DNA from 2 places in the Pseudomonas sp. B21-056 genome. Region 1 is predicted to be linked to the other one. Evidence: predicted binding sites of a transcription regulator. Region 1 holds the regulator's gene; the other holds the start of a gene.
What was found. Region 1 encodes sigma-54, which starts transcription at its own class of promoters, with help from an activator protein. Its sites were predicted from a motif close to ANTGGCATNNANNTTGCTNT; they were not measured.
Positions count from the first base shown of each region.

Region 1 (14,280 bases):
GGGCATCCGAACCGGCGGCGAACTATATCACTGCAACGGCCAAGCGCCCAAGGGCCACCCCCAACCCGTTAAGCCTGGCTTAAGGTAAATGAGTGCATTTATCCAGAACCTGGTGAGGTGTTTGCACAACGCATGACGAACTAACGTGAGGGAATTGTTCATTGCCGCTATAATCGCCGCCTTTTCATCGGGCTATACGATTTCTGACATGAGCCAATCCAGCGATCTGATTCAATCGGCACAACGTACCATCCGCCTCGAGCTCGAAGCCGTGCAAGGCTTGCTGCCCCATATCGACGCTGATTTCGTACGCGCCTGCGAGATGATTCTGGCCAGCAAAGGCCGCGTCGTGGTGGTCGGCATGGGCAAATCCGGGCACATCGGCAACAAGATCGCCGCGACCCTGGCCAGCACCGGCACCACGGCATTTTTCGTCCACCCGGCCGAAGCCAGCCACGGTGACATGGGCATGATTACCCAGGACGACATTATCCTGGCCCTGTCCAACTCCGGCTCCACCAACGAAATCATTACCCTGCTGCCGTTGATCAAGCGCCTGGGTATCCAGTTGATCAGCGTCACCGGCAACCCCGACTCGCCGCTGGCCAAGGCCGCCGAAGTGAACCTCAATGTTCACGTCGAGCACGAAGCCTGCCCGCTGAACCTGGCACCAACCTCTTCCACCACTGCGGCCCTGGTCATGGGCGACGCCCTGGCCGTGGCCCTGCTGGAAGCCAGGGGGTTCACCGCGGAGGATTTCGCCTTCTCCCACCCTGGTGGCGCCCTGGGCCGACGCCTGCTACTGAAGGTCGAGAACGTGATGCACGCCGGGGACGAGTTGCCGCAGGTGCAACGCGGCACGCTGCTCAAGGATGCACTCATGGAGATGACCCGCAAAGGCCTGGGCATGACGGTGGTCCTCGAGGCCGACGGCAAGCTCGCCGGGATCTTCACCGACGGCGACTTGCGTCGTACCTTGGACCGGACCATCGATGTACACAGTGCCACCATCGAGCAGGTCATGACGCCCCACGGCAAGACCGCCCGCGCCGAAATGCTCGCCGCCGAGGCCCTGAAAATCATGGAAGACCACAAGATCAGCGCCCTGGTGGTGGTCGATGCCGAAGACCGCCCGGTGGGCGCCCTGAACATGCACGACTTGCTGCGTGCGGGAGTCATGTAAATGAACGCAGACCTGCTGCAACGCGGTAAAACCATCAAGCTGGCCGTGTTCGACGTGGACGGCGTGCTGACCGACGGGCGCCTGTACTTCCTCGAGGATGGTAGCGAGTTCAAGACCTTCAATACCCTCGACGGCCAGGGCATCAAGATGCTGATGGCCGCCGGCGTGCAGACCGCTATCATCAGCGGCCGCAAAACCCCGGTGGTCGAACGGCGTGCGAAGAACCTTGGCATTCCCCACCTTTATCAAGGGCGCGAGGATAAACTGGTGGTCCTGGACGAACTCCTGGGCCAACTCAACCTGAGCTATGAACAGGTCGCCTACCTGGGTGACGACCTGCCGGACCTGCCGGTGATCCGCCGGGTTGGCCTGGGCATGGCAGTGGCCAACGCGGCCGGCTTCGTACGCGAGCACGCCCACGGCGTCACCACGGCGCGAGGCGGCGAAGGCGCGGCCCGTGAGTTCTGCGAATTGATCCTGCGCGCCCAGGGCCGCCTCGAAGCGGCCAACGCCGCGTACCTGTGAGCCATTTATGCTGAGCAAGAAGATTCGCACCATCCTGCTGTTCGCGTGCATCGCGGCGATTTTCGCGGCGGTGGGCTACTGGAACATCAGCCCCGAACGTTTTCTCGACCGCCCCGCCGCACAGGTCCAGGAAAACGACATCGACTGGTATGCGACCAACACACATACACTGCAATACCTGCCCGATGGCAAAGTGCAGTACGAAATGACGTCCGACAAGGTCGATCACGTCAAGGCCACCGACATTACGCTGGTCGCCAATCCGGACCTGAACATGTTCCGCGGCACGGAGTTCCCGTGGCATGTGCAGAGCAAGCGTGCTGAAGTCAAACCCGGCGGCACCGAAGTTGAACTGATCGACTCGGTACGCGTGGCACGCACCGATGAGAAGAACCGCACGACCATCATCACCAGCACTCGCATGACCGTGTTCCCGCAGCAACAATATGCGCAGACCGAGCAACCCGTTAGAATCGACGGCGCCGGTGGTGTATCGACCGGCACGGGCATGAAGGCGTATTTGAAGGAAAGCAGGATACACCTGCTATCGAACGTAAGAGGACAGTATGAAGCTCGCTAAAACCCTCCCTATTTTGCTCAGTCTGGGCGCAGCACTGGGAAGCGCGAGCGCCTGGTCCCTCCCCAACGACCGCGACCAGCCTATCCGCATCCAGGCTGACGATGCCCAATTGGACGACAAGAACGGTGTCGCCACCTATAAGGGCGATGTGATCATCACCCAGGGTTCGATGAAGGTCACCGGCAACACCGTGACCATCACCCGCACCCCGAACGGCGACATCGACGTGGTGACCTCGGTGGGCAACCTGGCCTATTTCGAGCAGTTGCAAACCGCCGGCGACACCAAGCCCGTACAGGGTTACGGCGTGACCATCCAGTATCACGCCTCCCAGGACCGCGTCGTGCTGATCGATCGCGCCAAGGTCATCGACAAGGACAACAACGTCACCCAGGGCGAAAAAATCGTCTACGACACGAACAAGAAACTCGCCAGCGCCGGTCGCGCCACCGGCAACAAGGTGACCGAGCAGCGCCCACGGATCGACATGGTCATCCAGCCGAAAAAGAAAACCGAGCAAAAGGCCCAGTAATGGCAACTCTGAAAGCCCAGCACCTGGCCAAGAGCTACAAGAGCCGTCAAGTCGTGCGCGATGTCAGCCTGTCGATCGACAGCGGGCAGATCGTCGGCCTGCTCGGCCCCAACGGCGCGGGCAAGACCACCTGCTTCTACATGATCGTCGGCCTGGTCCAGGCCGATCAGGGCCGCGTCCTGATCGACGACCTGGACGTCAGCCACCAGCCGATGCATGGCCGGGCAAAGGCCGGTATCGGCTATTTGCCGCAAGAGGCGTCGATCTTCCGCAAACTGTCGGTTGCCGACAACATCATGGCGATCCTCGAGACCCGCAAGGAACTCGACAAGGCCGGTCGTCGCCAGGAGCTGGAAAGCCTGCTGCAGGAATTCCACATCAGCCACATCCGCGACAACCTCGGCATGAGCCTGTCCGGTGGCGAACGACGCCGGGTGGAAATCGCCCGAGCCCTGGCCACTGCCCCGAAATTCATCCTCCTCGACGAACCGTTCGCCGGTGTGGATCCGATTTCGGTGGGTGACATCAAGCAGATCATTCACCATCTCAAGGCCAAGGGGATCGGTGTGCTGATCACCGACCACAACGTGCGCGAGACGCTGGACATCTGCGAAACCGCCTACATCGTCAATGACGGCCAATTGATCGCCGAGGGTGACTCCGCCACCATCCTGGCCAACGAACTGGTCAAGGAAGTGTATCTGGGCCACGAGTTCCGCCTGTAAGCGCGAAGTGTCTGGCAAATTGTCCCGGCGCCGCTAATTTAACTAAGGCAGCGCCCTGGGGCGCTCTCAGTGAATCCCCGTCATCGGGAAACTAATTGAGAACTTCCCCTAGGCAAACACTTAAGTTTCAGGCATATAATTTGCTTAAGGTTTGGCGCTCCGGCGCCCTTGTAGTGGATGGCGCATGTGCGCCGGCGAATAAGGTGTTAAGCCCCTGCCATGAAACCATCGCTAGTCTTGAGAATGGGCCAGCAGCTGACGATGACACCGCAGCTGCAACAGGCCATCCGCCTGCTCCAATTGTCGACCCTGGACCTGCAACAGGAAATCCAGGAGGCCCTGGAATCCAATCCGATGCTCGAACGCCAGGAAGAAGGCGACGACTTCGACAATACCGATCCGCTGGCCGACAACGTCGAGCACAAACCCAATACCGAGATCCAGGAACCGTCTTACCAGGAGGAAGCCGCCCCGACGGTGGATAACCTCGAGGATGGCGAATGGAACGAACGCATCCCCAACGATCTGCCCGTGGACACAGCCTGGGAAGACGTCTACCAGACCAGCGCCAGCAGCCTGCCCAGCGGCGATGATGACGAGTGGGACTTCACCACCCGCACCTCTGCCGGCGAAAGCCTGCAAAGCCACCTGCTGTGGCAGTTGAACCTGGCGCCGATGTCCGACACCGATCGCCTGATCGCCGTGACCCTGATCGACTGCATCAACAACCAGGGCTACCTGGACGAGACCCTCGAAGAAATCCTCGAGGCCTTCGATCCCGAGCTGGACATCGAGCTGGACGAGATCGAAGCCGTCCTGCACCGTATCCAGCAGTTCGAGCCGGCCGGCATCGGCGCCCGCAACCTGGGTGAGTGCCTGCTGCTGCAACTGCGCCAGCTGCCCGCCAAGACGCCGTGGCTGGCCGAGGCCAAGCGACTGGTCACCGACTATATCGACCTGCTGGGCGGCCGCGACTATAGCCAGCTGATGCGGCGCATGAAGCTCAAGGAAGATGAGCTGCGCCAGGTGATCGAACTGGTCCAGAGCCTCAACCCACGCCCGGGCTCGCAGATCGAGGCCACCGAGCCCGAATACGTGGTGCCCGATGTGATCGTGCGCAAGCACAACGATCGCTGGCTGGTGGAACTGAACCAGGAATCGGTGCCCAAGCTGCGGGTCAACGCCCAGTACGCAGGTTTTGTAAGGCGCGCCGATACCAGCGCCGACAACACCTTCATGCGTAACCAGTTGCAGGAAGCGCGCTGGTTCATCAAGAGCCTGCAAAGCCGCAACGAAACGCTGATGAAGGTCGCCACCCAGATCGTGGAACATCAACGCGGCTTCCTGGACTACGGCGACGAAGCGATGAAGCCGTTGGTCCTGCACGACATTGCCGAGGCAGTGGGCATGCACGAGTCGACAATCTCCCGGGTGACCACGCAGAAATTCATGCATACCCCACGGGGTATCTACGAATTGAAATATTTTTTCTCCAGTCACGTCAGCACCTCCGAGGGCGGAGAATGCTCATCCACGGCCATCCGCGCGATCATCAAGAAACTGGTGGCTGCGGAAAATCAGAAAAAGCCGTTGAGTGACAGCAAGATCGCTGGTTTACTGGAGGCACAAGGCATTCAGGTGGCCCGCCGTACCGTCGCCAAATACCGTGAATCCCTAGGGATTGCACCTTCGAGCGAACGCAAGCGGTTGATGTAACAGGCCACGCCACAGCGTTCCAGTGGCAGGCATTTCTGCCTGCCGCTTTATGCACTGGCAACGAAGGAGAAGCTGTATGCAAGTCAACATCAGTGGACACCAACTGGAAGTGACCGAACCCCTGCGTACGTACATCGGCGAAAAACTCGACCGATTGGAAAGGCATTTCGACAAGATCACCAACGTGCAGGTCACGATGAACGTCGAGAAGCTGCTGCAGAAAATCGAAGCCACGTTGCATATTCCCGGTGGAGAGGTGGTTGCCAACGCGGAGCACACAGACATGTATGCCGCGATTGACCTGCTGACCGACAAGCTGGATCGCCAACTCAAAAAGCATAAGGAAAAGACCCAGAGCCTGCTCCAAGGCGCAACCGGTCGTTAACCCCCCCAATCCATGATCCGACTAGAATCCATCCTGACCCCCGGCCGTTCCCAGGTGAACGCGCCGGGAGGCAGCAAGAAGAAAGCCCTCGAACAAATCGCCAACCTGATCCACCGGGAAGTACCGGATCTGGAAATGCAGGACGTTTTCGAGGCCCTCGTTGCCCGTGAAAAACTCGGTTCCACCGGTTTTGGCAACGGCATCGCCATTCCCCATTGCCGCCTCAAGGGTTGTGCCACGCCGATCAGCGCGCTGCTGCACCTTGAAGCCCCCATAGATTTCGACGCCATCGATGGCGCACCGGTCGACCTGCTGTTCGTCCTGCTGGTCCCGGAAGCGGCAACCGACAAGCACCTTGAACTGCTCCGCCAGATCGCCAGCATGCTGGACCGCAAGGAAGTGCGCGACAGGCTGCGCGGCGCATCGAGCAACGAAGCCTTGTATCAGGTTGTCCTGGACGAGCAGAACGGTCATTAATCATGCGCCTGATCATCGTCAGCGGCCGCTCCGGCTCCGGTAAAAGCACGGCCCTCAATGTGCTTGAGGACAGCGGCTACTATTGCATCGACAACCTGCCGGCCGGCCTGCTGCCGGAGTTGGCCGAGCGGGCGCTGATCCACACCGAGCTGGCGCAACCGCTGGTGGCGGTTTCCGTCGACGCGCGCAACCTGCCAAGCCACCTGTCGCGCTTTCCCGAACTGCTCGAGGAAGTGCGCAACCGGCATATCCAGTGCGACGTGCTGTATCTGGATGCCGATGATGAAACCCTGCTCAAGCGCTTTTCCGAGACCCGGCGGCGCCACCCCCTGAGCAACGCCAACCGCTCGCTGGCCGAAGCCATCGAAGACGAAAGCCAGCTGTTGGGGCCGATCGCCGACCTGGCGGACCTCAAGGTCAACACCACGAACCTGAACCTGTATCAGCTGCGTGACACCATCAAGTTGCGTTTGCTGAACCAGCCGGAACCGGGCACCGCGTTCCTGGTGGAGTCGTTCGGCTTCAAGCGTGGCATGCCGGTAGACGCCGACCTGGTGTTCGATGTGCGCTGCCTGCCCAACCCTTATTGGAAACCGGAACTGCGCGAGCAGTCCGGGCTGGATCAACCGGTGATCGACTACCTGGCGGCCCAGCCGGATGTCGAGGAAATGTTCCAGGACATCTCCGGCTACCTGCTTAAATGGCTGCCCCGCTTTGCCGCAAGCAACCGCGCCTATGTCACGATCGCCATCGGTTGTACCGGTGGTCATCACCGCTCCGTCTACCTGACCGAGCGCCTGGGCCAGCTCCTGCAACAATCCCTGAAGAACGTCCAGGTTCGCCACCGCGACCTCAGCTAAAGGATCCACATCGCGATGCCTGCTCGGGAAATTGAAATCATCAACAAGCTGGGCTTGCATGCCCGCGCGTCAGCCAAGTTCGTCGGGGTGGCAGGCCAGTTCAAGGACACCACCATCCGGGTCGGTCGTACGCCGGAGGCCACGGTCGATGGCAAGAGCATCATGGCAATGATGATGCTCGCAGCGGGCAAGGGCACCAAGATCTACCTGGAAACCCAAGGCGAGCAGGAGCAGGAGGCGATGGATGCGCTGGTGACCCTGATCAACAACTACTTCGACGAAGGTGGCTGACACCGCAAGACTGTTGTGGCGAGGGGATTTATCCCCGCTGGGCTGCGAAGCAGCCCTGCGGGGATAAATCCCCTCGCCACAGGATGCTTTTACACATTAAAAAGGCGCGTCATCCAATGGATGCCGCGCCTTTTTTATCGCAATGAAAGTCAGCTACCCGCCACCGTCATCCGCTCGATCAGCACCGAACCGGTGCGGATGTTGCTGCGCAGTTCCAGATCATTGCCCACGGCCACGATCTGCTTGAACATATCGCGCATGTTGCCGGCAATGGTCACTTCCTGGACCGGGAACTGGATCTCGCCATTCTCGACCCAGAAACCTGCCGCGCCACGGGAATAGTCCCCGGTGACCATGTTCAGGCCATGGCCCATCAACTCGGTCACCAGCAAGCCTCGCCCCATCCGCCGCAGCAAGGCCGCCTGGTCCTCTTCGCCGTGGGTTACGAACAGGTTGTGCACACCACCGGCATTGGCGGTGCTCGGCATGCCGAGTTTGCGGCCCGAATACGTGCCGAGGATGTAGGACACCAGCTCCCCCTTCTCCACGAACGGCTTGGCATAGGTGGCCAGGCCATCGCCGTCGAACGCCGAACTGCCCATGGCCTGCATCAGGTGCGGGCGTTCGTCGATAGTCATCCATTCCGGGAACAGTTTCTGGCCCAGCGCACCTTCGAGGAACGAGGATTTGCGATACAGGTTGCCGCCGGAAACCGCCGACAGGAAGCTGCCGAACAATCCACCGGCCAGCTCGGCGGCAAACAGCACCGGCACTTCACAGGTCGGTACCGGTCGCGCGCCCAGGCGGCTGGCCGCCCGTTGCGCGGCCTTCTGGCCGATCGACAACGGATCTGCCAACAGACTGCCCTGGCGGTTCACGTCGTACCAGTAATCGCGCTGCATCTGGCCGTTGGCTTCGGCGATCATTACGCAACTGAGGCTGTGACGGGTCGACGCATAACCGCCGATGAAACCGTGGCTGTTACCGTACACCCGGCAGCCCTGATGGGTATTGAGCGTCGTGCCGTCGGCGTTCTTGATCCGCGGGTCGGTATCGAACGCCGCCGCTTCACAGCGCAACGCCTGCTCGATGGCCTGCTCGGGGGTGATGTCCCAGGCGTGGAACAGGTCGAAGTCCCGCGACTCCTTGCACATCAGGGCGGCATCGGCCAGGCCCGAGGCTTCGTCCTCGGAGGTGTGCTGGGCGATCGCCAGCGCTGCGGCGACGGTTTCGCGAATGGCATCCGGGCCGCTGGCCGACGTACTGGCCGAGCCCTTGCGCTGGCCGACGTACAAGGTGATACCGAAACCCTGGTCGCGATTGAATTCGACAGTTTCCACTTCACGCTGGCGTACCGACGTCGACAGGCCCTGTTCCAGGGACACCGCCACCTCACAGGCGCTGGCGCCCTGTCGCTTGGCTTCGGCAAGGATCTGCTCGACCTGCTCCTGCAGTGCCGGCAATGCCTGCGGGCCGACGCTCTGAACTGCACTCATGGCTTTCTCCACTCAAATTCTGCTTTCGGTAAGGCCTTCGAGCGACCGGGCCGGACAAGCGGCCCCCGACTGGTTATCATGGCGGCGTTTCTTTGCGGACTGCCCCCATGGTTGATTCTTACGACGACTCCCTCTACGAGGGTGAAAAAAGCAAATCCCAGGTCAAACGCGAGCTGCATGCTCTGGTTGACCTCGGCGAGCGCCTGACAACACTCAAGCCGGACTTGCTGGCCAAACTGCCCTTGACCGACGCCTTGCGCCGGGCCCTGGCCGATGCGCCCAAGCACACCGCGAATATCGCGCGTAAACGGCACCTGCAGTTCATCGGCAAACTGATGCGCGATCAGGACACTGACGCCATCCTGGTTCTGCTCGATCAACTCGATGCCTCCACCCGGCAGTACAACGAACGCTTCCATAACCTGGAACGCTGGCGCGATCGCCTGATCGCAGGCGACGACGGCACCCTGGAAAAGTTCGTCATCGACTACCCGGAGGCCGATCGCCAGCAACTGCGCTCCCTGATCCGTCAGGCCCAGCACGAAGTGGCGCAGAACAAGCCGCCGGCTTCGAGCCGTAAAATCTTCAAGTACATCCGTGAACTGGACGAGACTCAACGCGGCCTGCGCTGAGTAACGCACTTGTAGGAGCTGTCGAGTGCAACGAGGCTGCGATCTTTCCCCAGACAATTGAATCCAGGGCGAAAGATCAAAAGATCGAAGCCTTCGGCAGCTCCTACGCGCCCGTGCCACCCACGGTAATCGCATCAATCTTCAGGGTCGGCTGACCGACACCCACCGGCACCGACTGCCCGTCCTTGCCGCATGTCCCTACGCCGCTGTCCAGGGCCAGGTCGTTACCGACCATCGACACCTTGCTCATCGCCTCCGGTCCGTTACCGATCAGCGTCGCGCCTTTGACCGGCGCGGTGATCTTGCCGTCCTCGATCAGGTAGGCCTCGCTGGTGGAGAACACGAACTTGCCGCTGGTGATGTCCACCTGGCCGCCGCCGAGGTTGGCGCAGTAGATGCCCTTTTTCACCGAGGCGATGATCTCCGCCGGATCACTCTGGCCACCGAGCATGTAGGTGTTGGTCATGCGCGGCATCGGCAGGTGCGCATACGACTCACGGCGGCCGTTGCCGGTACGGGCCACACCCATCAGCCGGGCGTTGAGCTTGTCCTGCATGTAGCCCTTGAGGACGCCGTTCTCGATCAGCGTGGTGCACTCGGTCGGGGTGCCTTCGTCGTCGACGCTCAGCGAGCCGCGCCGCCCGGCCAAGGTGCCGTCGTCGACAATGGTGCAGAGTTTCGAAGCAACCATTTCGCCCATGCGCCCGCTGTAGGCTGAGCTGCCCTTGCGGTTGAAATCGCCTTCCAGGCCATGCCCTACTGCTTCGTGCAGCAGGACGCCGGACCAGCCGGACCCCAACACCACCGGCAACGTACCGGCCGGCGCCGGAATCGCTTCGAGGTTGACCAGCGCCTGACGCAAAGCCTCTCGGGCGTAGCCCATCGCGCGGTCTTCGTTGAGGAAATAGCGGTAGTCGGTACGCCCGCCGCCACCATGCCCACCCCGCTCGCGGCGACCGTTCTGCTCGACGATCACGCTGACATTGAAGCGCACCAGCGGCCGTACATCCGCCGCCAGGCCGCCGTCGGTGGACGCCACCAGGATGCGCTCCCAGACACCGGCCATGCTCACCGACACCTGCTGGATACGCGGATCGAGGGCACGGGTAGCGACGTCGATGCGCTTGAGCAGTTCGACCTTTTCGGCGCGGCTCATGACTTCCAACGGATTATCCGGCGCATACAACTGCGCAACGTCCTGGCTACTGAACGCCTGGACCGTGCCGTTCTGCCCGGCCCGGGAAATCGAACGCGCCGCACGGGCCGCGGCCCCCAAGGCTTCGAGGGTAATGGCATTGCTGTAGGCAAAGCCGGTTTTTTCGCCGGACTGGGCACGCACGCCTACGCCCTGGTCCAGGTTGAAACTGCCTTCCTTGACGATGCCGTCTTCCAGCGACCAGGACTCGGAGATCTGGCCCTGGAAATACAGGTCGGCCGCATCGATACCCGGGCCGGCCAGGTCGCCCAGCACGCCTTGCAGGCTTTCGAGGGTCACGCCGCCGGGGGCTAGAAGGTGTTCACTGACTGAGGACAACAACCCGCTCATATGTTTTACGCCTTGAATTCGTCGTCTTGGACAGGCCGCTGTCGAGCGCCCTGCGAGAAAAAGCGCCGATGGCTGGCCACCGGCATGCGCGCCCGGATGGACGCCTGTTCGCTGCTGTCGCGCTCGGCCAACAACACGGCTTCGCCTTGATCCTGTTGCGCCAGCACCCGCCCCCAGGGGTCGACAATCGCCGCGTGGCCAAAGGTTTCCCGAGGCCCCGGATGCACGCCACCCTGGGCGGCCGCCAGCACATAGCACTGGGTTTCGATGGCCCGGGCGCGGATCAGCACCTCCCAATGAGCCGCACCGGTCACGGCGGTAAACGCCGAGGGGGCCGTGATCAATTCCGCGCCGGCCGCCCGCAGCTCGCTGTAAAGCTCCGGGAAACGCAAGTCGTAGCAGACCGTCAGGCCAATCCTTCCCACCGGCGTATCGGCGACCACCACATTGCCGCCATAAGCATAGTCATCAGACTCACGGTAGCGCCCACGATTGTCAGCCACATCCACGTCGAACAGATGCAGCTTGTCGTACCGCGCCACGATCTGGCCCTGATCGTCCACCAGCAACGAACAGGCATGAGCCTTGGCCTCGGGCCGGTCCACCGGCGGCAAAGGCAACGTGCCGGCCACAATCCATAACCTGAGGTCACGGGCGACCTGTTTCAACCAGGGCAGGATCGGTCCCTGACCAAAGGCTTCGGCGCGACCGATGTCGGCCACGTCCCGCCGCCCCATCGCCGCGAAGTTTTCCGGCAGCACCGCCAACCGCGCACCGCCAGCGGCGGCCTGTTCCAGCAGTACACGGGCACGTGCCAGGTTGGCGAGCACATCGCTTTGGCTGACCATTTGAATCACTGCGACTGGCATGGTGCTTCCCTCCTGTCTCATCTCGTTCCCACGCTCCGCGTGCGCATCAAGTGACGCTCCGCGTCACAGGGGCGCAGAGCGCCCCAGGCGGCATTCCCACGCAGAGCGTGGGAACGATCGACGTCAGAACGGCTTGTCGAAAGTGATCTTCGGCTCTTTCCACGGTCCCTTGACGTCATATCTTACGCTGGCAAAACGCGCCACGCGGTCGCCGATCAGTTTGTCGATCAGAAACAGCGCGCCGCCCACCGCCGGCGCGCCGACAATCAGCGCGGCAATCGGCAGGTTGTTGGTCACCGGCAATGTTACCTGCAACTTGGCATCGACCCGGTCGGCCACCATATCCAGCGTTCCGTTGAGTTCCAGATTGCTCGAAGGCCCCGTCAGGGTAATGGGTTCACGGGTCACGTAGACACCGTTGCTCGCCACCAGCAGCCCCTTGACCCGATCGTAGCTCAGGCCCTTGCCGAAAAGGTCGGAGAAGTCCAGGCGCAGCCGCCGGCCGATAGAGTTGAAGTTCAGCAGGCCGAACACCCGCAACGCCTGGGCGCTACCCTCGACCTCGATGAACTGGCCCTTGTTCAACGACGCGTCGAGGCTGCCGGAAAAGCGCTTGGTCGCGACCCACGCCGGCGAGCCAGGCCAATTGCCATCGACGTCCATGTGGAAGTCCTGGCTGGTCACGCTCGGGGCGAATCCCCAGCCCTTGAGCACATCGGCCAGATTCTTGCCGCCGATGCGGCCCTTGTACCAACTGCGGGTGGAACCGGGTACGCCTTCCCAGCCGCCACTGCCCTGCAACACCATGCCCTTGAGGCCCATGTCCAGATTGTTCAACGCGATGCCTTTGCTGGTCGGACGCACCTTCAACGACCAGGCGCCGATCAGATCCGGGCCTTGGAACAACTGGTCGATTGCGATATCCATGGCCGGGATCCGGGTGGGATCCACCGATGCCAACGGGTCCGGCGCGTTTTCGTCGGCCTGTACCGTCGGGTCAGCGGCCGGCAGGCGAACGTAATCAAGCTTGATCCCGATCGGGGCGGTCTTCGCATCCGGCAGGCTGGCGTTGCCCTTGGCCTGCTGGCTGTCGAGTCGCAAGGCCCAGGCATCCGGCTTACGGTCGAGCTGCACCGATGCCTGTTCCAGGGTCGTCCCCATCGCCGTGAGTTTGCCCACCTTGAGATCAGCGCTGCTGAGCAATTGCCTGGCGCTGCCGCTCGGGTCCTGTCCGGCATACTTGTTCATCAGGTCCTGCCACGGCCCGACATCCAGCTCCGAAAGCGCCCCGCGCAGTCGCAGCCCTTTGACTCCAGGCAAGACAGGATCGCCGCTCCCCAGCAACAGCTCGCCGCGACCGTCGGCCATCTTCCCGCCCGGCGCTGCGTAAGTGAAGCTGGCGAGGTCACCATAATTGACCCAGTAACGCCGCTCCGGCCCTTGCAGCGTCATGCGAAACAGCGTGTCGCGCCCGGTATCGGCCGTCATGCCGAAGGGCGCCGGCAGGTCCACCGCCACGCCCTTGAGGTTGGAGCTGACCGACAACTGGCTGTCGGCTCCGTCGAGAATCACCTGCAACTGGTACGGAACGACCCCGGACACGGGCAACGGCTGGGTGACGTTCAGCCAGTCGGTGAGTTTCTTGACTTCCAGCCGCCCGGACGCAACCACTCGGGTATTGAGCGCACCGGCACGGCCATCGGCAAAAATCTGTGCCGTCAACGGTCGCTCGAACGCCCGGGCCGCGATGTTCTTGCCGCTCAAGCCCTTACTGCTGTCGAAGCGGAAATCACCCTTGAGCTGGGTCAGCTCCAGCACCGGTTCGCTGAGCTTGAGTCGGGCGTTGTCGGTGCGGAAGTCCACCAGGATCTTCGGTTGGTCGCCCTTGGCCAACGGGATATCGAGCTTCACATTGCCTTGCAGGCCGCCTTCGCCTTCCCAGCCGGCGAACGTCTCGGCCGTGCCGATCGGCGCCGTCTGGAGGATTTTCAGCCCGTCCCCCAAGCCTCCGGCGAATCCGCCATCCAGCAACAGATGGGAGTGCTGGCCACTCGGGACATGGGGAATGTTCACCGCTACGTCTTTGACCTGGGTGTCGAGCAATTGCCCCTGGCTGGCGAAGATGCGCACGCCACTGTCTTCGACGAAGACATCGCCACTGACCTTGCCGACCGAAGGCCAGCCCGGCTGGAAGGCCAGCTCGGCGTCATGCACCTTGAAGAACAGGCTGATGCTGCGGGCCGTGTCCTCGGCGCCGTGGTTCAGCGAACCCTGGTACTGGAAAAAACCTTCATCCACGGCGCCCTTGACGATAGCCGTGCGCAACCACTCATCCAGGGCCGGGCTCAGCACCGCCGGCAGGTACTTGGCGGTGTAGCGCCCATCGCCATCCACCAGGCCGACCCGCAGGTCCATGTAGTCTTCCTGGCTGTGGTCGAAATGCAGGCGGATCAGGAAATCGCC
Region 1 is NZ_CP087203.1:986,761-1,001,040, reverse strand. It holds gene LOY67_RS04245 (KpsF/GutQ family sugar-phosphate isomerase) at 209-1,183, shown strand; gene LOY67_RS04240 (KdsC family phosphatase) at 1,184-1,708, shown strand; gene lptC (LPS export ABC transporter periplasmic protein LptC) at 1,716-2,288, shown strand; gene lptA (lipopolysaccharide transport periplasmic protein LptA) at 2,275-2,820, shown strand; gene lptB (LPS export ABC transporter ATP-binding protein) at 2,820-3,545, shown strand; gene LOY67_RS04220 (RNA polymerase factor sigma-54) at 3,765-5,261, shown strand; gene hpf (ribosome hibernation-promoting factor, HPF/YfiA family) at 5,338-5,646, shown strand; gene ptsN (PTS IIA-like nitrogen regulatory protein PtsN) at 5,659-6,123, shown strand; gene rapZ (RNase adapter RapZ) at 6,126-6,983, shown strand; gene LOY67_RS04200 (HPr family phosphocarrier protein) at 6,999-7,274, shown strand; gene pmbA (metalloprotease PmbA) at 7,424-8,770, opposite strand; gene yjgA (ribosome biogenesis factor YjgA) at 8,878-9,402, shown strand; gene tldD (metalloprotease TldD) at 9,506-10,948, opposite strand; gene LOY67_RS04180 (carbon-nitrogen hydrolase family protein) at 10,954-11,817, opposite strand; gene LOY67_RS04175 (YhdP family protein) at 11,941-14,280, opposite strand, start outside.

Region 2 (5,187 bases), 750 kb from region 1:
GAAGACAGTGCCGCTGACCGACTGCTGTTGTCGACCATTGTCCGCCGCCAGGGCCATCACGTGCTCACCGCAGCCGATGGCGCCGAAGCGGTGGAAATCTATACGGAGCAACGTCCGCACCTGGTGCTGATGGATGCGATGATGCCAGTCATGGATGGGTTCGAGGCGGCGCAGAAGATCAAGCGGTTGGCCGGCGACCAACTGGTGCCGATCATTTTCCTCACGTCATTGACTGAAAGCGAAGGCCTGGCCCGTTGCCTGGAAGCCGGCGGTGACGATTTCCTCGCCAAGCCTTACAACCAGGTGATCCTGGCCGCCAAGATCAAGGCCATGGACCGTTTGCGCCGATTGCAGGCCACGGTCGTCGAGCAGCGCGACCAGATCGCCCGGCACCACGATTACCTGCTCAACGAACAGCGGGTCGCCAAGGCCGTGTTCGACAAGATCGCCCATTCCGGCTGCTTGAGTGCGCCGAATATCCGCTACCTGCAATCGCCCTACGCCCTGTTCAATGGCGACCTGCTGCTGGCTGCGTTCAATCCGGCCGGCGATATGCACATCCTGCTGGGGGATTTCACCGGGCACGGCTTGCCGGCGGCGGTCGGTGCGATGCCGCTGGCGGAAGTGTTCTACGGCATGACCGCCAAAGGCTATGGCCTGGCGCAGATCCTGCGGGAGATGAATGCCAAGCTCAAACGCATCCTGCCGGTGGATATGTTTTGTTGTGCGACGCTGCTCTGCCTGGGTTTCCAGCGCTGCACCGTGGAAATCTGGAATGGCGGCATGCCCGATGGCTACCTGCATGACAGCCTCAGCGGCGTGCGCACGCCGCTGCCGGCACGGCACCTGCCATTGGGGGTGCTCACGCCGCAATTATTCGATGATCGTACCGAAGTGCATCCCATGGCGGTGGGTGACCGGATATTCCTGCTATCTGACGGCGTCATCGACACCAGCGATGCCGATGACCAGTTGTTCGGTGTGGAGCGGCTGCAACAGGTGTTTGCCGCCAACCGTGAGCCCGACTGTCTTTTCGAAGATATCCAGCAGGCCCTGCGGGACTTTCGCGGCGAGGCCCGCGACGATTTCAGCATGGTCGAAGTTCGCATGGTCGCGCCGACGCAACTCAATCCGCCGCCACCGGTCTATTCCGATAGCGGCCAGTCCAGTCCGCTGGACTGGTCGGTGAGTTTCGAGTTTCGGGCCCAGACGCTCAAGCGCTTCAACCCGATGCCGTACCTGCTGCAATTGCTGCTTGAGGTGCACGGGCTCAGGGCTCAGAGTGGCGCTCTCTACAGTGTGCTTTCGGAGCTCTATTCCAATGCCCTGGAGCATGGGGTGCTAGGGCTCGATTCGAGCATCAAGCGCGACGCGTCGGGCTTTGCCCGGTACTACATGGAGCGCAGTACCCGACTGGATGAACTGGACACCGGTCACATCCGGGTACACTTGCATGTCACACCCCACGGCGACGGTGGTCGCCTGGTGATCGAGGTCGAGGACAGCGGTCAGGGCTTTGATGTCGGTCGTGTGCTGGCCCGGCCGCTGGACAGTGATCGGTTGTCGGGACGTGGTGTAAGCCTGGTGCGTCAGTTGAGTCACCAGGCCCGTTGGTCAGACGATGGTCGTAGTGTCCGTGTGGAGTTTTTCTGGGAGGCTCTGGCATAATCCGCGCCACTCTTGATCAGGGAGCGAACAAGTGAACGAGATTCATCTGGACCGTGACGTGCTCAGCACGTTGAAGGAAGTCATGGAGGAAGGGTATCTGGAATTACTGGATACGTTTCTCAATGACTCAGAGGCACGCCTGCGCGTGCTGCATGAAGCCCGCGATGCCGAAAAGCTGAGCGCCACCGCCCACAGCTTCAAGGGCAGCAGCAGCAACATGGGCGCCATCCGCCTGGCCGAACTGTGCGGTGAGCTGGAACAGCGTGCCAAACAGCCCTCCCTGGGGGGCATCGAGAAGCTGGTCAGCGAAATCGACAGCGAATTTGCTCATGTCCGCAATCTTTGCAGGGAAGAGCGCGAAGGCTTTCACTGCTGAACGTTGACTACCGGGCGTCGCCACTGTCCAGGCGTTGGCCCATCCCTTGCATTGTCCAGTCTCGACTGTACCTATGATTTCAGTGCAGCGGAGACCTTTTATGCCCGTTACGCCCAATACACTGCTTCAGGCCACTGCCCAGGCCAAGCCGCAGGCCGCCGTCAATCCGCCGGCAGCGGCTCCGGACCTCGGCACTAGAGCCTCCAGCTTCGCTCAGGTCTTCGCCCAGCAGGCGCCCGTCAAATCCTCGTCGTCCCCTGAGCCATCCATGAAGCCGGTGCGCGATAAGCCCGACAACAGCGTCAAAAAGGACGCTGGTGATGAAACGGCTGCCGCCCCGGAGCCGACGGTTGCCGATAGCGGCAAAGCCTTGCCTGCCGACAAGCCGGTCAAGGCCGATGACACGGCTGACAATGACGACAATGCCGCCTCCGACACCGAAAACCCGGTGGCGGACGCGGCGCCTGCCGATCCTGCCGTCGACCCGATGTTGCCGCCGGAGGTGGTTGCGCCTGTGGTTCAAGCCGACGTGGTGCCCGTGCCTGTGGTGGACGCCGCGACGGTGCCGCAAGTAGCGGCTACGGTGGCGGCCCCGGTCGTTCCGCTGGCTGTGGCAGCCCAGGCTGCGCCGCCGGTGGATCCGGAATTCGACCCCGATGCCGATCCGCTCGATGCCTTGCCGGCGTTGCGACTGGCGATGGAGCAGGGCGGCCACGTTTCCGCTACCAGCCAGTCGAAGACAGTCACCCCCGCTCCGCTCGACGGTGAGCCGACGTCGGCCCAGACATTTGCCGCCGGCATGGCAAGCATGCTCACCGTGCAAGCCGACCAGAACAGTACCGGCCCTGGCAGCCAGGGTGGGGAAAAGGCCTTCAGTGGCCTGATCGGCGAGGGGCTCAAGGATCTGGGCTCGGCTACCAGCGACACCCGCGTGGATGATTTCGCCAACCGCCTGGCGGCACTGACCCAGGCCGCTACGCCCAAGACCGCCAATGCGGTGCCGGTCAACCAGCCCATCGCCATGAACCAGAGTGGCTGGACCGAAGAGGTGGTCAACCGGGTGATGTACCTGTCGAGCGTCAATCTCAAGGCAGCCGACATCCAGTTGCAACCCGCTGAACTCGGTCGCCTGGACATCCGGGTGAACATGGTGCCGGATCAACAGACCCAAGTGACGTTCATGAGTGCCCACACCGGCGTTCGCGAAGCCCTCGAAGGCCAGTTGCATCGCTTGCGGGACAGTTTCGCCCAGCAGGGCATGGGCCAGGTCGACGTCAACGTGTCCGATCAGTCCCGTGGCTCGCAGAACCAGAACCAGCAGGCGCAGCAGCAGGCCCAGGCCGGACGGACGTCGTCATCCGGTGGACGGGTGGATTCGGCAGATGAACACCTGCCGGCCAGCGTTGCTGAAGTGGCGGCCGCTACCACCAGCGTCATTGGTACCAGCGCGGTCGATTACTACGCCTGACCCGGCGCACTACATCCTGTGGGAGCGAGCCTGCTCGCGATAGCGATAGATCAGTTGAACATTAGTCGACTGACACACCGCCTTCGCGAGCAGGCCCGCTCCCACAGTTGTTTTCGGGTGTTGCAAATTGCTTCTGGCATAACACTTGCTCCTGCCTTGCCATGCAACCGTAAACCCCCGATTAGTGACGGATTATTGGCATGGCGAAGAGCGAAGCAGCAGCTGTAAAGGACCCCGCAACCAAAGGCAAACTCAAGATGATCATCCTGATCGTGGTGGGTGTGCTCCTGGCCATCGGTGTGTCCGTGGGGGCGACCTGGTATTTCATGCACAGCGCTCAAAGCAAGCCGGCGGCGGTGGTCGAGGCTGCGCCTGTGGGCAAGCAGCCGGCGATTTTCGAGCCCATGGCGCCAGCATTTGTCGCCAACTACACCCAGAATGGCCGTCAACGCTACATGCAGGTCAGCATCACTTTGCTGGGTCGTAACCAGGCGGACCTGGAAGCACTGCGGGTGCACATGCCGCTGATCCGCAACAATCTGGTGATGCTGTTCTCCGGACAGAATTTCGACACCCTGGCCACCCCGGTCGGCCAGGAAATGCTCCGTCAGAAAGCCACGGCCAGCGTGCAGGAAGTGGCTCAGAAAGAGCTCGGCAAAGTGGTGATCGAACAGTTGCTCTTCACTAACTTCGTATTGCAGTAGGAACCCGCCATGGCCGTGCAGGACCTGTTGTCCCAGGACGAAATCGACGCGCTGTTGCACGGCGTCGACGACGGCCTGGTACAGACCGAAAACGCTGCTGAACCGGGCAGCGTCAAAAGCTACGACCTGACCAGCCAGGATCGCATCGTTCGCGGACGCATGCCGACCCTGGAGATGATCAACGAACGTTTTGCCCGCTATACCCGCATCAGCATGTTCAACATGCTGCGTCGTTCCGCCGATGTGGCGGTCGGTGGCGTGCAGGTGATGAAGTTCGGGGAGTACGTGCACTCGCTGTATGTACCCACCAGCCTCAACCTGGTGAAGATCAAACCGTTGCGTGGCACCGCGCTGTTTATCCTCGATGCCAAGCTGGTATTCAAGCTGGTGGACAACTTCTTCGGCGGTGACGGTCGTCACGCCAAGATCGAGGGGCGTGAGTTCACCCCGACCGAGCTGCGGGTCGTACGCATGGTGCTGGAGCAGGCTTTCGTCGATCTGAAGGAAGCCTGGCAGGCGATCATGGAAGTGAACTTCGAGTACATCAACTCGGAAGTGAACCCGGCCATGGCCAACATCGTCGGTCCGAGCGAAGCCATCGTGGTATCGACTTTCCACATCGAGCTCGATGGCGGCGGCGGGGACCTGCACGTGACCATGCCGTACTCGATGATCGAGCCGGTGCGCGAAATGCTCGACGCCGGTTTCCAATCGGACCTCGACGATCAGGACGAGCGCTGGATCAATGCCTTGCGCCAGGACGTGCTGGATGTCGATGTGCCGATCGGCGCGACGGTTGCCCGGCGTCAGTTGCGCCTGCGGGACATCCTGCACATGCAGCCGGGGGACATCATTCCCGTCGAAATGCCCGAAGACATGATCATGCGCGCCAATGGCGTACCGGCCTTCAAGGTCAAGATGGGTTCTCACAAAGGCAACCTGGCGTTGCAGGTGATCGAGCCGATCGAACG
Region 2 is NZ_CP087203.1:1,736,566-1,741,752, forward strand. It holds gene LOY67_RS07750 (fused response regulator/phosphatase) at 1-1,668, shown strand, start outside; gene LOY67_RS07755 (Hpt domain-containing protein) at 1,700-2,044, shown strand; gene LOY67_RS07760 (flagellar hook-length control protein FliK) at 2,145-3,512, shown strand; gene fliL (flagellar basal body-associated protein FliL) at 3,713-4,216, shown strand; gene fliM (flagellar motor switch protein FliM) at 4,226-5,187, shown strand, end outside.
Region 2: LOY67_RS07760 (flagellar hook-length control protein FliK) is a predicted target of sigma-54. The motif match lies at 2,078-2,097, and genes of this name have one in related genera.